Regions from separate parts of the Streptomyces sp. NPDC002144 genome, predicted to be linked through region 1. Evidence: riboswitches for the same ligand, from Rfam matches in the RefSeq annotation. Region 1 holds a riboswitch; each other region holds the start of a gene.

Region 1 (3,199 bases):
CGGTGAGGAGGCGTGCCGGAGCAGATGGTCGAGCAGCGCCCTGCTCTCGGCCGGGGTCACTCCGGTGAGTTGCTTCGCCGAGCTGCTGATGAAGAGGCCCTTGCGGCCGGTGACCGGGTGGGTGAGGACGACCGGGTGCTCGACGGGTTCGCCGGGAGCGTTCTTCTTGCTGCCCTGCGCGTAGTTCTCCGCGTTGCCGTCGTAGAGGGCGCCGACCGACTCCAGCAGCACCTTGAACGGCTCTGACAGGTCGTCGTACGCGGCCTGGAGGTCCGCCCACAGGGTGTGGCCGCCCAGCTCGGGCACCACCTCGTAGGTCAGGGACTCGATCGCGAACACGGGGTGGCGCCACAGGCCGCCGATGTGCCAGGTACTGGCCTTGCCGGTCTGCTTCACGTTGTACGGGTACACCAACGGGTTGGCCGGGTGCTTCACGGCGGTCGGGTGGTCGAAGGGCCGCGCGAAGACGCTGACGGCGGCCACCTGCTGATCGGGCGTCAGGTGCTGGCCCCGGAACACGAGGACCTTGTGCTCGCGGAAGGCCCGGCGCAGTTCCTCGGCGGTGATGTCGTCGACGGGTGCGGTCAGGTCGACGCCGACGACTTCGGCGCCGAAGCGGGGGCCTGCCCGGAGGATCTCGAAACGGGCGACGGTGGTCATGGCGTTGTCCTTCTGCTGCGGCGGGTGCGGGTGTGGGGTGAGGAGGTCCGGGCAGCCGGGGCAGCCGCGATGTGGTCGCGGAGCAGCGGGCTCCCCGGGCGTGCGGTGGATGTCATATGGCGGCTGCTCGCGGGCCTGCGTCGAGGTCGGCGATCAGGTCGTCGACGCCTTCGATGCCGACCGACAGCGGCACCAGGCCGGGGATGACCGACCCCTGCCGCGGCCTGCTGAACGGGATCCAGCTGGCGCGTGGGTGGTGGAGGCGGGTTTGATGACGAGCCTGCGGACGTCGCCGATGTTCGCGAGATGGCTGAACAGCCGCCGCTCCTCGGGCCGGGCGAAGAAGGCGCGGGCCGCGCTCAGCACCTCGTCCCGCAGGGCCTCGGGGACATCGTGTCCGGTGACGTAGAAGATGCCCACCTCGTGTGCCGCGGACCGACGTTCGGCGAGAAAGGCGGCCCGCTCCGTGACCGGGGCGCGGAAGCGGGAGATGTCGATGACGGGCAAGGCTGTGGGCTGGGCCATGGGAGTTCCTTCGCGGCAACGGCGGCCGACCCCGGCCCTCGCAACCCGCCCTGGACAAGGGCTAGTCGGAGGCAGCCGGAACGAGCAGACAGCAAGAAGGGAACGAGGTCGCGGGCCGTGGGACGGCGATCAGCAACAGACCTGGTCGAACTGGTCGGCGCGGCGGCTCACCCAGAACGGGTCGAGCAGCACCATGTGTGCCGTGCCAGAAATCTCCATGCCCGGATGAAAGCACACCCAGGATGGATGCGTCCACCACGCGTTCCACCGGCTCCGGGCATCCTGGGGCGGTATTGACGCCGGTAGAACAGCCGATCTACGGTGAGCGCGAGCTACGAGTTCCGGTGATCAAGCCCTGGCTGGCCGGACGGCAACCCTCGACGCAGCGGGGTGCCCCAGGTGAAGGCTCGGCGGATCTCTTCTTTCTGCAAGTGCGCTCACATCGGCCCCGAGGCGGGCCAGACCCCGGGAGGACGGCGTGGCTGGAGCCCTGATGCTGTGCTCCCGGCTCCATGTCGACCTGCTACTGGTGTCCAGCTGTCTGTGTACGGGCTGATTGCGCCCTCCGACGGTCGGCAGAGCCACCACCCGTCGGTGTAACCCCCTCTTTCTCACCTGATCTCGCACGGCATGGCACAGCCCTGCGCCATGGCTGCCTCACGCATCCCTGACGCGGAAGTAGATAATCCTGATGGCCCTTCACACCGGCCGGACGCCGGCCCCGCGCCCGCCGCCAGCGGGGTCAGCCTGTCCGTCGCGCCCGGCGAGGTGCTGGCCCTGGTCGGCGAGAGCGGCAGCGGCAAGACCGTAACCGCCCGCTCGGTCCTCGGCCTGCTGCCCGCCACCGCGACCGCCCGCGGCCGCGTGCTGCTCGGCGACGGCACCGCCGAACCCGACGAGGACGTACTGACCGCCTCTCCGGCCCGGCTGCGCGCCCTGCGCGGCACACACGCCGCGATGGTGTTCCAGGAGTCCTCCACCGCGCTCAACCCCGTCTTCACCATCGGCTGGCAGCTCACCGAGGGCCTGCGCGCCCACGGACGCGGCGGCAGCAAGACCGAGCGGCGGGCGCTCGCCGTGGAATGGCTCGACAAGGTCGGCATCCCCGACCCGGCCACCCGCCTCGACCACTACCCCCACCAGCTCTCCGGCGGCCAGAAGCAACGCGCGGTCATCGCCATGGCCCTCGCCCTGGGCACCCGGCTCATCGTCGCCGACGAACCCACCACCGCCCTCGACGTCACGGTCCAGGCGGAGATCCTGGAACTCCTCCACCGCTGCCGCACCGACTTCGACACGGCCGTCCTGCTCATCACCCACAACATGGGCGTCGTCGCCGACCTCGCCGACCGCGTGGCGGTCATGCGCGCGGGCCAACTGGTGGAACAGGCGCCGGTACGCAGCCTCTTCGCCGCCCCCACCGCCCCCTACACCCGCGAACTCCTCGCCGCCGTACCGGACTTCGGCACCGGCGGCCGGGCACGACCGGCTGCGGCGGAAAACGACGAACAGCCGGTCGTGCGGGCTTCCCAACTGGTCGTCGACTACCCGGGGCGGCTCGGCAGCAAGGGTTTCCGGGCGGTGGACGGGGTGAACTTCGATATCCGGCCGGGTGAAGTGCTGGGCCTCGTGGGTGAGAGCGGCAGCGGCAAGACCACCATCGGGCGGGCCATCGCCGGACTGACCCCGGTGACAGGCGGCCGACTGGAGCTGTTCGACGAGCCGTTGACACGGAAACGGACGGCGGCAGCCGGGCGGATCGGGTACGTCTTCCAGGATCCCGCCACCAGCTTCAACCCCCTGCTGACGATCGCCGAGAGCATCGCGGAACCTCTCGTCGTGCACCGGCGCGAGCTGGACGCGAAGGACATCCGAGCCCAGGCTGAGACGCTGCTCGAAGCGGTGCACCTCCCCCGCGCCTACGCAGACCGCTACCCGCACGAACTCAGCGGAGGCCAGCGTCAACGCGCCAGTCTCGCCCGGGCGTTGGCACTACGACCGAACCTGCTCGTCG
Region 2 (3,199 bases), on a different contig from region 1:
CACATCGATCTGCTGCGAGTCTGCAGCGCGATCAGGCCCCAGGGCTGAGCCGCGGCCTTTCCCGCGCCGGCACCCGCCCCCTCGGGGGCGCCTCGTCCGGCGCGCACGGGTGAGCCCTGCTCCCAGGACCGCCGCCCCATTCCCGCCCGCCCGACGTCGCTTCCGCCGCGCGTACGTCCGCGCCCGCTCCCGGGGAGAGTCATGACCATCGCACCGCCGGCCACCCACGCCACCGCCCACGCCACCGACCGACCCGCGCCCGCCTTCCGTGGCCGCATCGGCCGGGACGCGCGCAGCGGCCACTACGCCGTTCCGGGCCGCTACCGCCTCCATCTGTCGACCGCCTGTCCCGACGGCCTGCGCATCGCCGTCACCCACAGCCTGCTCGGCCTGGACACCGTCTGTCCGGTGACCCACCTGCCCGCCGTGCCCGACTGCCCCGAAGGCGGCCACTCGGCCCTGCGGCCGCTGTACGAGGCCAGCGCCCACCGCTACCGCGGACCGGCCGTCGGACCGGTGCTCAGCGACGACTGGTCCGGACGGATCGTCAGCACCCACGCGCCGGACATCATGCGCGACCTCGCCCGCCGTTTCTCCACCGGCGGTACCTCCCTCCACCCCTGCGGCGCGGACTCGGAGATCGAGGCCGTGGAGCGGATGTGCCGGGAGGGGATCGAGGAGGCGGCGCAGCGGGCCGGGTCGGCCGGCGAGGACGCGGTCGTGTGTGACACAGCACTGACCACCCTGCTCGACACCCTGGGCGCCCTCGACCGCTGGCTCACCGGCCGTACCTACCTGATCCGTGACGAAGTCACCGCGGCCGACGTCGAGTTGTGGGCCGCGCTGGTCCAGCTCGACACCGTGCACCGCAACCACCTGGACGCCGCCGCCGTCCAGCGCATCGCCGACCACCCCACCCTGTGGGCCTACGCCCGCCGGCTCGCCGCCCACCCGGCGTTCGGCGGCCACCTCGACCTCGACGGCATCGAACGCCGCCACCACGCACGCTGCCAGGGACTGGAGGCCGCCGGAGCGGCCGTACGGATCCTGGACTGGGCGGCCCACAAAACCCGTTAGCCGTTCCACCTGGTGGACGGGCGTTGACATGTGTTCGGACGATTGTTTTAACTGACAACCAGAACGGTCATGAGCGTCAGCGACAAGCCCTGGCTAGCTGACCGGCAACCCTCGCACCGCGGTGGGGTGCCCCAGGTGACGACCGGACCGGATGACCTTTCGGTAAGCGCGAGGCCCACACGGGCCGGAACAGTGACGGTGACGCCATGTACGCAGCTCCCAGGACGGCCACGCGCCGCCCACAGGGCTGCGTACAGCCGTACCCGAACCCTCTCGTGGCCGATCGCGCCGTCGATCTGCTCCGCGTGAACAGCGCACTGTGTACCGCATCGGGCCGTGCCCGCTGTCGGGGCTGACCTCTTCCCGCAGCCCCCGCACCCCCTGACGAACACCGCGACGCGGTGTGCCGTCGTCCTTTCCGCCCCCCGGTACTCCGCTGTCGCGTCCGCCGCCGCATGCCGCCGCGCCGTCCGGGGTGTCCGACCCAGCCGGAGCCCACCATGAGTGAACCCCCTGGCGCCACCGTCACGCTTGCGCCGACGTCCGCCGCAGACGAACCGTCAAAGCCCCTCACCGCCCAGCGAGTTCTGCCGCTGCGGCGCCCCGGACGCTGGATCGCCACCGCGGTCGTCCTCGTCCTGGTCGCCCAGTTCGTGCACGGCCTGGTGACCAACCCGTTCTACCAGTGGGACCGCTGGGGCTACTGGTTCCTGCGCCCCACCATCCTCGACGGTCTGGTGATCACCCTCGAAGTCACCGCCTACAGCGCGGTGTTGGGCCTCCTCGGCGGCATCCTGCTCGCCCTGGCCCGGCTGTCGAGAAGCCCGGTGCTGCGCGCCGTCAGCTGGACCTACATCTGGGCGCTGCGCTCCATCCCGCTCATCGTGGTGCTGCTCTTCCTCTACAACTTCAGCGCCCTGTACAAGACGTTGAGCGTCGGCATCCCCTTCGGTCCGGCCTTCTTCTCCTTCGACGAGACGAAGCTCGCCACCGACATGGCCATCGCCGTCATCGGCCTCAGCCTCAATGAGGCGGCCTACGCGGCCGAGGTCGTCCGCGGCGGCATCCTCTCCGTCGACCAGGGCCAGCACGAGGCGGCCGCGGCACTCGGCCTGCCGAAGGGCTACCAGTTCCGGAAGATCGTCTTCCCGCAGGCACTGCGCTCGATCATCCCCAACTACGTCAACCAGCTCATCGGCCTGATCAAGGGCACCTCGCTGGTCTTCTACGTCTCCCTGCTCGACCTGTTCGGCTCCGCGCAGACCATGGGCTCCACCTATCCCGGCGACATCGTGCCACTGCTGCTGGTCGTCACCGTCTGGTACCTGATCCTGACCAGCGTCGTCTCCGTCATCCAGTTCTACGTCGAGCGGCACTACGCCCGCGGTGCCACCCGCAGCCTGCCGCCGACACCGCTGCAGAAGCTCCGCACCGCTCTCACCGAGCTGCGGGCCCGTATCCGCCGGGAGGCCGCCGTATGACCACCGACACCATCGAGGCCCTGGCGAACGTCGAGGCCGCCACCGTCGAGGTGCACGACGTGCACAAGTGGTACGGCACCCACCGGGTGCTGGACGGCGTGGACCTGACCGTCCGCCCCGGCGAGGTCACCGTGATCCTCGGCCCCTCGGGCTCCGGCAAGTCCACCCTGCTGCGGGTCATCAACCACCTGGAGAAGCCCGAGATCGGCCATGTCAGCATCAACGGCGAACCGATCGGCGTGAAGCGGCAGGGCGACCGGCTCAAGGAGCTCAGCGAGCGGGCCATCCTCACCCAACGCGGCCGGATCGGCTTCGTCTTCCAGAACTTCAACCTCTTCCCGCACCTGACCGTCCTGGACAACGTGGCCGCGGCCCCGGTCGCCACCGGCCGGCTCGGCAGGACCGAGGCCCAGGAACTCGCCCGGGAACTCCTCGGCCGCGTCGGCCTCGCCGACAAGACCGGCGCCTACCCGCGCCAGCTGTCCGGCGGCCAGCAGCAGCGCGTCGCCATCGCCCGCGCCCTCGCGCTGCGCCCCGGCGTCATCCTCTTCGACGAGCCCACCTCCGCCCTCGACCCCGAACTGGTCGGCGAGGTGCTCGCCGTCATCAAGGACCTGGCGACCAGCGGCACCACCCTCGTC
Region 3 (3,199 bases), on a different contig from region 1:
AGAGGGTGACCAGCGCGCCCCAGTTCACCACCTGCCAGGCCGGGATGTCGGCGGAGTGCGGCACGCCGTCCTCGTCGGCGCCCCGCACCGTGAGGCTCGCGTCCCGCCGCATCGCCCACCAGGACCGGGGGACGGACGGGTCCGGCAGGTCGACGGCGAGTGTGGGCTCCTCCAGGCCGGACCACGGCAGGAGCGTCCGCCCGCGCGGCAGCCACAGCCCCCGCGCGTCCGCCGTGAGCCGGCCGAAGGCGACCTGCCGGCCCTCATCGAGCCGGGCGAGCAGTGCGGGCGCCTGCGCCCCGCCCACCCGCCGCCGCACGTGGTGGACGGCGGCGCGGATCGCCGCGTTCTCGGCGCGTTGCTCGTCCGGCTCGTGAAGCCGCCACTCGTCGAGGACGAAGGAGTGTTCCGAGCCGTCGGCGAACCGCGCCAGGTGCCGATGGCCGAAGGCGTACCAGGGCGGGCCGTGCTCCCGGCCCCGTCTCAGGGTCAGGTCGATCGTGGAGCGCCAGTCGGTCACCTGCTCCCAGCGCCGGGCCCGCGCGCCCGGCACCGACACCAGCCCCTCCTCGTACAGGTACACCGGTGCCGTACGGAGCAGCCGTGGCCGACGGCGCGCGACGGCCACCGCGAGGAGCTCCCCGAGTTCCCCGGCCGACGCCGACTCACCTACCGCGGCCGGAATCCCCACACAAGGGATGATTACACGGCCGGAACGCAGCGGCCGTCCTCGGTGCGGTAGTTCCACCTCGCCCCGTCGCTCACCAGTTCCCGCACGGCGTTCACGAAGCGCTCGACATGCTCGTCGGGGGTGCCCGCGCCGAAGCTGACCCGGATCGCGTTCAGCGACTTCTCGCCGGGCGCGGCCTCGGGGGCGCCGCACTCGCCCTGGGTCTGGGGGTCGGAGCCGAGGAGGGTGCGCACCAGCGGGTGGGCGCAGAAGAGACCGTCGCGGACGCCGATGCCGTACTCGGCGGAGAGGGCGGCGGCGAAGTGGGAGCTGTTCCAGCCCTCGACGACGAAGGAGATCACGCCGACCCGGGGCGCGTCGTCGCCGAAGAGGGACAGCACCTTCACCTGCGGGACCTCCGCCAGGCCTGCCCGCACCTTCTCGATCAGGTGCCGCTCGCGGGCGACCAGGGTGTCGAAGCCGGCCTCCGTCAGCGCCTTGCAGGCCGAGGCGATGGAGTAGGCGCCGATCACGTTCGGGGAGCCCGCCTCGTGCCGGGCGGCGCTGTCGTGCCACTCCACGTCCACTCCCCCGTCCTCACGGCGGGTGACCTTGCGGCTGGCGCCGCCACCCGCGAGGTAGGGGTCGGCCGCGCGCAGCCAGTCGGCGCGGCCGGCCAGGACGCCGGAGCCGAAGGGGGCGTACAGCTTGTGGCCGGAGAAGGCGACCCAGTCGACGTCCAGGTCACGGACGGAGACGGGGTGGTGCGGGGCCAGCTGGGCGGCGTCCAGCACGATGCGCGCGCCGTGCGCGTGGGCGGCGGCGGCCAGCTCGCGGACCGGCCACAGCTCGCCGGTGACGTTCGAGGCGCCGGTGACGCAGACCAGGGCCGGGCCCTTCGGGTCGCGGTCGGCGAGGGCGCGCTCCAGGGTCTCCACGGCCTGCGCGGGGGTGCGCGGGGCGTTGAGGTAGGTGACCCGGGCGTCCTGCCAGGGCAGCAGGCTGGCGTGGTGCTCGGTCTCGAAGACGAAGACCTGGCAGTCGGCGGGGAGGGCGCGGGCGAGGAGGTTGAGGGAGTCCGTGGTCGAGCGGGTGAAGACCAGCTGGTCGTCGGCGCGGCAGTCGAGGAACTCGGCGACGGTCCTGCGGGCGTTCTCGAACAGGTCGGTGGAGAGCTGCGAGAGGTAGCCCGCACCGCGGTGGACGCTGCCGTAGTACGGGGCGTAGGCGGCCACGTCGTCCCAGACGCGCTGCAGGGCGGGGGCGCTGGCCGCGTAGTCGAGGGCCGCGTAGGTGACTTCGCCGCCCGTCACGAGCGGGACGGTGACATCCCGGCCCAGAACGGGCAGAGGGGCACAAATGGTCTGGACGGACGCAGCGGTGGAGACAGACATGGGGAACTCCCGTGAAAGGCAGAGAAAAAGGCGAGAAGGGGGTGCGCGGAGGCGGGGCTCGGCGGCCCTATCGCATTCGCTTGCTCACGGGAGACTCCCTCGATGACCAGGATCCCTGGGCTGTGCTCATCTCGAGAGCGTGAGGGATCCGCGCTTGCCGCAGACCTCGCTGCCTACGGCCTGGTCTTCACCCGGGGCACCCCGCCACGGACGGAGGGTTGCCGGACAGTCGGCCGGGGCCTCATGACTGTCACTCATGACCTGGAAGAGAACGTACGTGAGGTGATCGCGGTCCCGCAACCCGTGTCCGGATGACGGGACCGCGACCTCCTTCGGTTACTTGTTGCTGGCCGCCACCCAGCGCTCCAGCGCCCGCTTGGCCGCCCCGGAGTCGATCGACTCCGCCGCCCGGTCCATGCCGGCCCGCAACTGCTCGGCCAGGGTGCCCGGACCGGGGTCGAGGGCCACCAGGGCCGCCGCCGAGTTCAGCAGGACGGCGTCCCGTACCGGGCCCGTCTCGCCGTCCAGGAGACGCCGGGCGACCTCCGCGTTGTAGGAGGGGTCGCCGCCGCGCAGAGCCTCCACCGGGACGAGGTCGATGCCGACGTCACGGGGGTCGAAGGTCTCCTCGGTGACCTTGCCGTCCCGGACGATCCAGACGTGGGACGTGGACGTCGTCGTGAGTTCGTCGAGGCCGTCGTCGCCGCGGAAGACGAGCGAGGAGTTGCCGCGCTCGGCGAAGACGCCGGCGACGATCGGCGCCATGCGCGGGTCGGCGACACCCACGGCCTGCGCCCGCACCTTGGCGGGGTTGGTGAGCGGACCGAGCGCGTTGAACACCGTCCGGATGCCCAACTGGCCGCGCGTGGCGCCGACATGACGCAGCGCCGGATGGAACTTGATCGCGAAGCAGAAGGTGATCCCGGCCTCCGCGGCCACCTGCGGGATCCGCTGCACGGGCAGTTCGAGGTTGACGCCCAGCTTCTCCAGGACGTCGGAGGCCCCGGACGCGGAGGACGCGGCCCGGTTGCCGTGCTTGACGACCCGCGCCCCGGTGCCGGCGACCACGATCGCGGACATCGTGGAGATGTTGACGGTCTTCGCGCCGTCGCCGCCGGTGCCGACGATGTCGACG
Region 4 (3,199 bases), on a different contig from region 1:
GAGACGGTCGGCGCCGAGCATGCCGCGCAGCACCTGCTCGGCGATGTCGTCCGGCAGCATCCGGAAGTAGTCCACCGGCGCCCACGGCGTGTGCGAGAAGTGACCGATCCTGAGGTCCGGGCGCAGCTCACGCAGCATCCCCGGCACCAGCGTCAGGTGGTAGTCCTGCACCAGCACCGCGGCGCCCTCGGCCGCCTCCTCGGCCAGCGCCTCGGCGAACGCCCGGTTGTACGTCTCGTACGACGCCCACTGCCGCCGGAACTCCGCGTCGAAGACCGGCTCCAGCGGGGTCTGGTACAGCATGTGGTGGACGAACCAGAGCACCGAGTTGGCGATGCCGTTGTACGCGTCGGCGTGCACGTCGGCCGGGACGGCGAGCATGCGCACGCCCTCCTCGCCGACGCCCTGCCGTACCGCCTCCCGGTCGCCGTCGGACAGCGCGGAGCACACCCACAGGGCGCCCGCGTCGGGCCCGATCGCCGACAGACCGGAGACCAGCCCGCCGCCGCCCCGTTTGGCGGCCAGCGAGCCGTCCTCCTGTACCTCGTACGAGACCGGGCCGCGGTTGGACGCGACCAGCACCTGATGAGCGCCGTGCGTGGAAGCCATACGCCTCAACCTAGCCCGGCCCGGAAACACTCAAACGTATGGCCGGTTCACGGCCTCGCCCCGTATACGGCCCGCTCCGCGGGGTTACGCGACCTTGCGCTCCGCGTACTCCGCGATCTCCGCCATGGGTGGCCGCTCCTCGGTGTCCACCGAATAGGTGCGCGGCTCGAAGCCGTCCTCGCCCCGCTCGAACTGGGTGAGGGAGGGACGGATGAGGTGGCCGCGGGCGAGCCGGAGCTGGGCCGTGCGGTAGATGGCCGCGGCCATGCGGCCCAGGGCCTGTCCGTCCTGGTGCCGGTGCTTGCGGACGCCGACGTCGACCTGGGCGAGGGCGTCGAGGCCGACCAGGTGCAGGGCGTCGACCAGCATGCCGAGCTCCACGCCGTAGCCGACGGGGAAGGGCAGCTGTTCCAGCAGGCTGCGCCGGGCCGCGTACTCGCCGCCGAGCGGCTGGACGAAACCGGCCAGTTGCGGCCAGTGCATGTTGAGCAGCGGGCGGGCCATGAGTTCGGTGACCCGGCCGCCCTGGCCGGTCGCGCCGGCGAGCGGGCGGTCGTACATGCCCTTGACCAGGTCGATCCCCGGGTCGGTGAGCAGCGGGCCGACGATGCCGGAGACGAAGTCGGAGGAGAACTCCTTCAGGTCGGCGTCGATGAAGCAGACGATGTCCCCGGTGGTGACCAGCAGCGAGCGCCACAGCACCTCGCCCTTGCCGGGGACGGCCGGGAGGCGGGGCAGGATCTCGTCGCGGTGGACGACCCGCGCGCCGGCCGACGCGGCGACCGCCGACGTGCGGTCGGTGGAGCCGGAGTCGACGACGACGATCTCGTCGACCAGGGGGACCTGCTGCATCAGGTCGTGACGGATGATCGCGACGATGTCGCCGACCGTCTCCTCCTCGTTCAGCGCGGGCAGCACGACGGACACCGTCCGGCCCGTGCGCTGCTTGGCGGCCAGGATCTGGTGGAGCGGTCGGTCGGTGACGGACCAGGAGCGGGTGCTCAGCCAGCGCTCGACTTCTTCCAGCACGTAGGCGGCTCCTCACTTGTCTCGCGGTTCGGACGACTCTCTCAACTGTCCTGGCCTTCGGTTACAGTCTTGAACAACGTCGATGACCATCGCATGTCCGAGGTCATTGAACGTACAACCGAATACCGCTCATCCAGAGGGGCAGAGGGACACGGCCCGATGAAGCCCCGGCAACCCTCCAGCCGGTCTCGTAGATCAACGTTGATCATTCCGCGAGGCTCCCGGCTAGGGAAGGTGCCAAATCCGTCTCACGGCGAGATGCGTCGTGAGGAAGATGAGGAGAAAGGGCCTCGCCTCACATGGCTGCGCAGACTGTTGCAAGCACCACCGACTCCCGGGCCGTCGACCTCGGTCCCGCCGCGGCGCTGAGCTGCCGCGAATGCGGCCACCGGGTACCGCTCGGCCCGGTCTTCGCCTGCGAGGAGTGTTTCGGCCCGCTCGAGATCGCGTACGACTTCTCGGCCTACGACACCGAGGAACTCCGCAAGCGGATCGAAGCGGGACCTTCGAACATCTGGCGTTACGCGCCGCTGCTGCCCGTCCCGGCGGACGTGGCGACCAAGCCGAACATCAACCCCGGCTGGACCAAGCTCGTCAAGGCCGACAACCTCGCGCGCGAGCTGGGTGTGACCGGCGGCCTGTACGTCAAGGACGACTCCGGCAACCCGACGCACTCCTTCAAGGACCGTGTCGTCGCCCAGGCCCTGGAGGCCGCGCGCGCCTTCGGCTTCACCACCCTCTCCTGCTCCTCCACCGGCAACCTCGCGGGCGCGGTCGGCGCCGCCGCCGCCCGGGCCGGCTTCCGCTCCTGCGTGTTCATCCCGCACGACCTGGAGCAGGGCAAGGTCGTCATGGCCGCGGTCTACGGCGGTGAGCTCGTCGGCATCGAGGGCAACTACGACGACGTGAACCGCTTCTGCTCCGAGCTGATCGGCGACCCGGCCGGCGAGGGCTGGGGCTTCGTCAACGTCAACCTGCGGCCGTACTACGCGGAGGGCTCCAAGACCCTGGCGTACGAGATCTGCGAGCAGCTCGGCTGGAAGCTGCCCGACCAGCTGGTGGTGCCGATCGCCTCCGGATCGCAGCTGACGAAGATCGACAAGGGGCTGCAGGAGCTGATCAGGCTCGGGCTCGTCGAGGACAAGCCGTACAAGATCTTCGGCGCGCAGGCCGAGGGGTGCAGCCCGGTCTCCGTCGCGTACAAGGCGGGGCACGACGTGGTCCGGCCGCAGAAGCCGAACACCATCGCCAAGTCGCTGGCCATCGGCAACCCGGCGGACGGCCCGTACGTCCTGGACATCGCGCGCCGCACCGGCGGCGCGGTGGAGGACGTGAACGACGAGCAGATCGTCGACGCGATCAAGTTGCTCGCGCGGACCGAGGGGATCTTCGCGGAGACCGCCGGTGGGGTGACCGTCGGCGTGACGAAGAAGCTGATCGAGGACGGTGTGCTGGATCCGGGCCTCACCACCGTCGTCCTCAACACCGGCGATGGGCTGAAGACCTTGGACGCGGTGGCCGGCACGGGGCTCACCGCGACGATTCGCCCGAACCTGGAGTC

What was found. A riboswitch is a leader RNA that binds a small molecule or an ion and turns the genes downstream of it on or off. The one in region 1 is predicted to bind S-adenosylmethionine.
Region 2: another riboswitch for S-adenosylmethionine. It lies ahead of ACWCQ1_RS16560 (amino acid ABC transporter permease); the one in region 1 lies ahead of ACWCQ1_RS50130 (ATP-binding cassette domain-containing protein).
Region 3: another riboswitch for S-adenosylmethionine. It lies ahead of ACWCQ1_RS07130 (aminotransferase class V-fold PLP-dependent enzyme); the one in region 1 lies ahead of ACWCQ1_RS50130 (ATP-binding cassette domain-containing protein).
Region 4: another riboswitch for S-adenosylmethionine. It lies ahead of thrC (threonine synthase); the one in region 1 lies ahead of ACWCQ1_RS50130 (ATP-binding cassette domain-containing protein).

What each region holds. Positions count from the first base shown of each region.
Region 1 is NZ_JBSFDB010000102.1:592-3,790, reverse strand. It holds gene ACWCQ1_RS50140 (TauD/TfdA dioxygenase family protein) at 1-660, opposite strand, end outside; gene ACWCQ1_RS50135 (2-oxoglutarate and iron-dependent oxygenase domain-containing protein) at 814-1,185, opposite strand; SAM riboswitch class IV at 1,516-1,625, shown strand; gene ACWCQ1_RS50130 (ATP-binding cassette domain-containing protein) at 1,834-3,199, shown strand, end outside.
Region 2 is NZ_JBSFDB010000009.1:258,242-261,440, reverse strand. It holds gene ACWCQ1_RS16570 (putative leader peptide) at 1-48, shown strand, start outside; gene ACWCQ1_RS16565 (glutathione S-transferase C-terminal domain-containing protein) at 202-1,077, shown strand; SAM riboswitch class IV at 1,143-1,252, shown strand; gene ACWCQ1_RS16560 (amino acid ABC transporter permease) at 1,578-2,558, shown strand; gene ACWCQ1_RS16555 (amino acid ABC transporter ATP-binding protein) at 2,555-3,199, shown strand, end outside.
Region 3 is NZ_JBSFDB010000003.1:468,468-471,666, forward strand. It holds gene ACWCQ1_RS07125 (hypothetical protein) at 1-691, opposite strand, end outside; gene ACWCQ1_RS07130 (aminotransferase class V-fold PLP-dependent enzyme) at 703-2,064, opposite strand; SAM riboswitch class IV at 2,210-2,326, opposite strand; gene trpD (anthranilate phosphoribosyltransferase) at 2,401-3,199, opposite strand, start outside.
Region 4 is NZ_JBSFDB010000007.1:266,440-269,638, reverse strand. It holds gene ACWCQ1_RS13600 (alpha,alpha-trehalose-phosphate synthase (UDP-forming)) at 1-609, opposite strand, end outside; gene ACWCQ1_RS13595 (glucosyl-3-phosphoglycerate synthase) at 694-1,638, opposite strand; SAM riboswitch class I at 1,765-1,919, shown strand; gene thrC (threonine synthase) at 1,938-3,199, shown strand, end outside.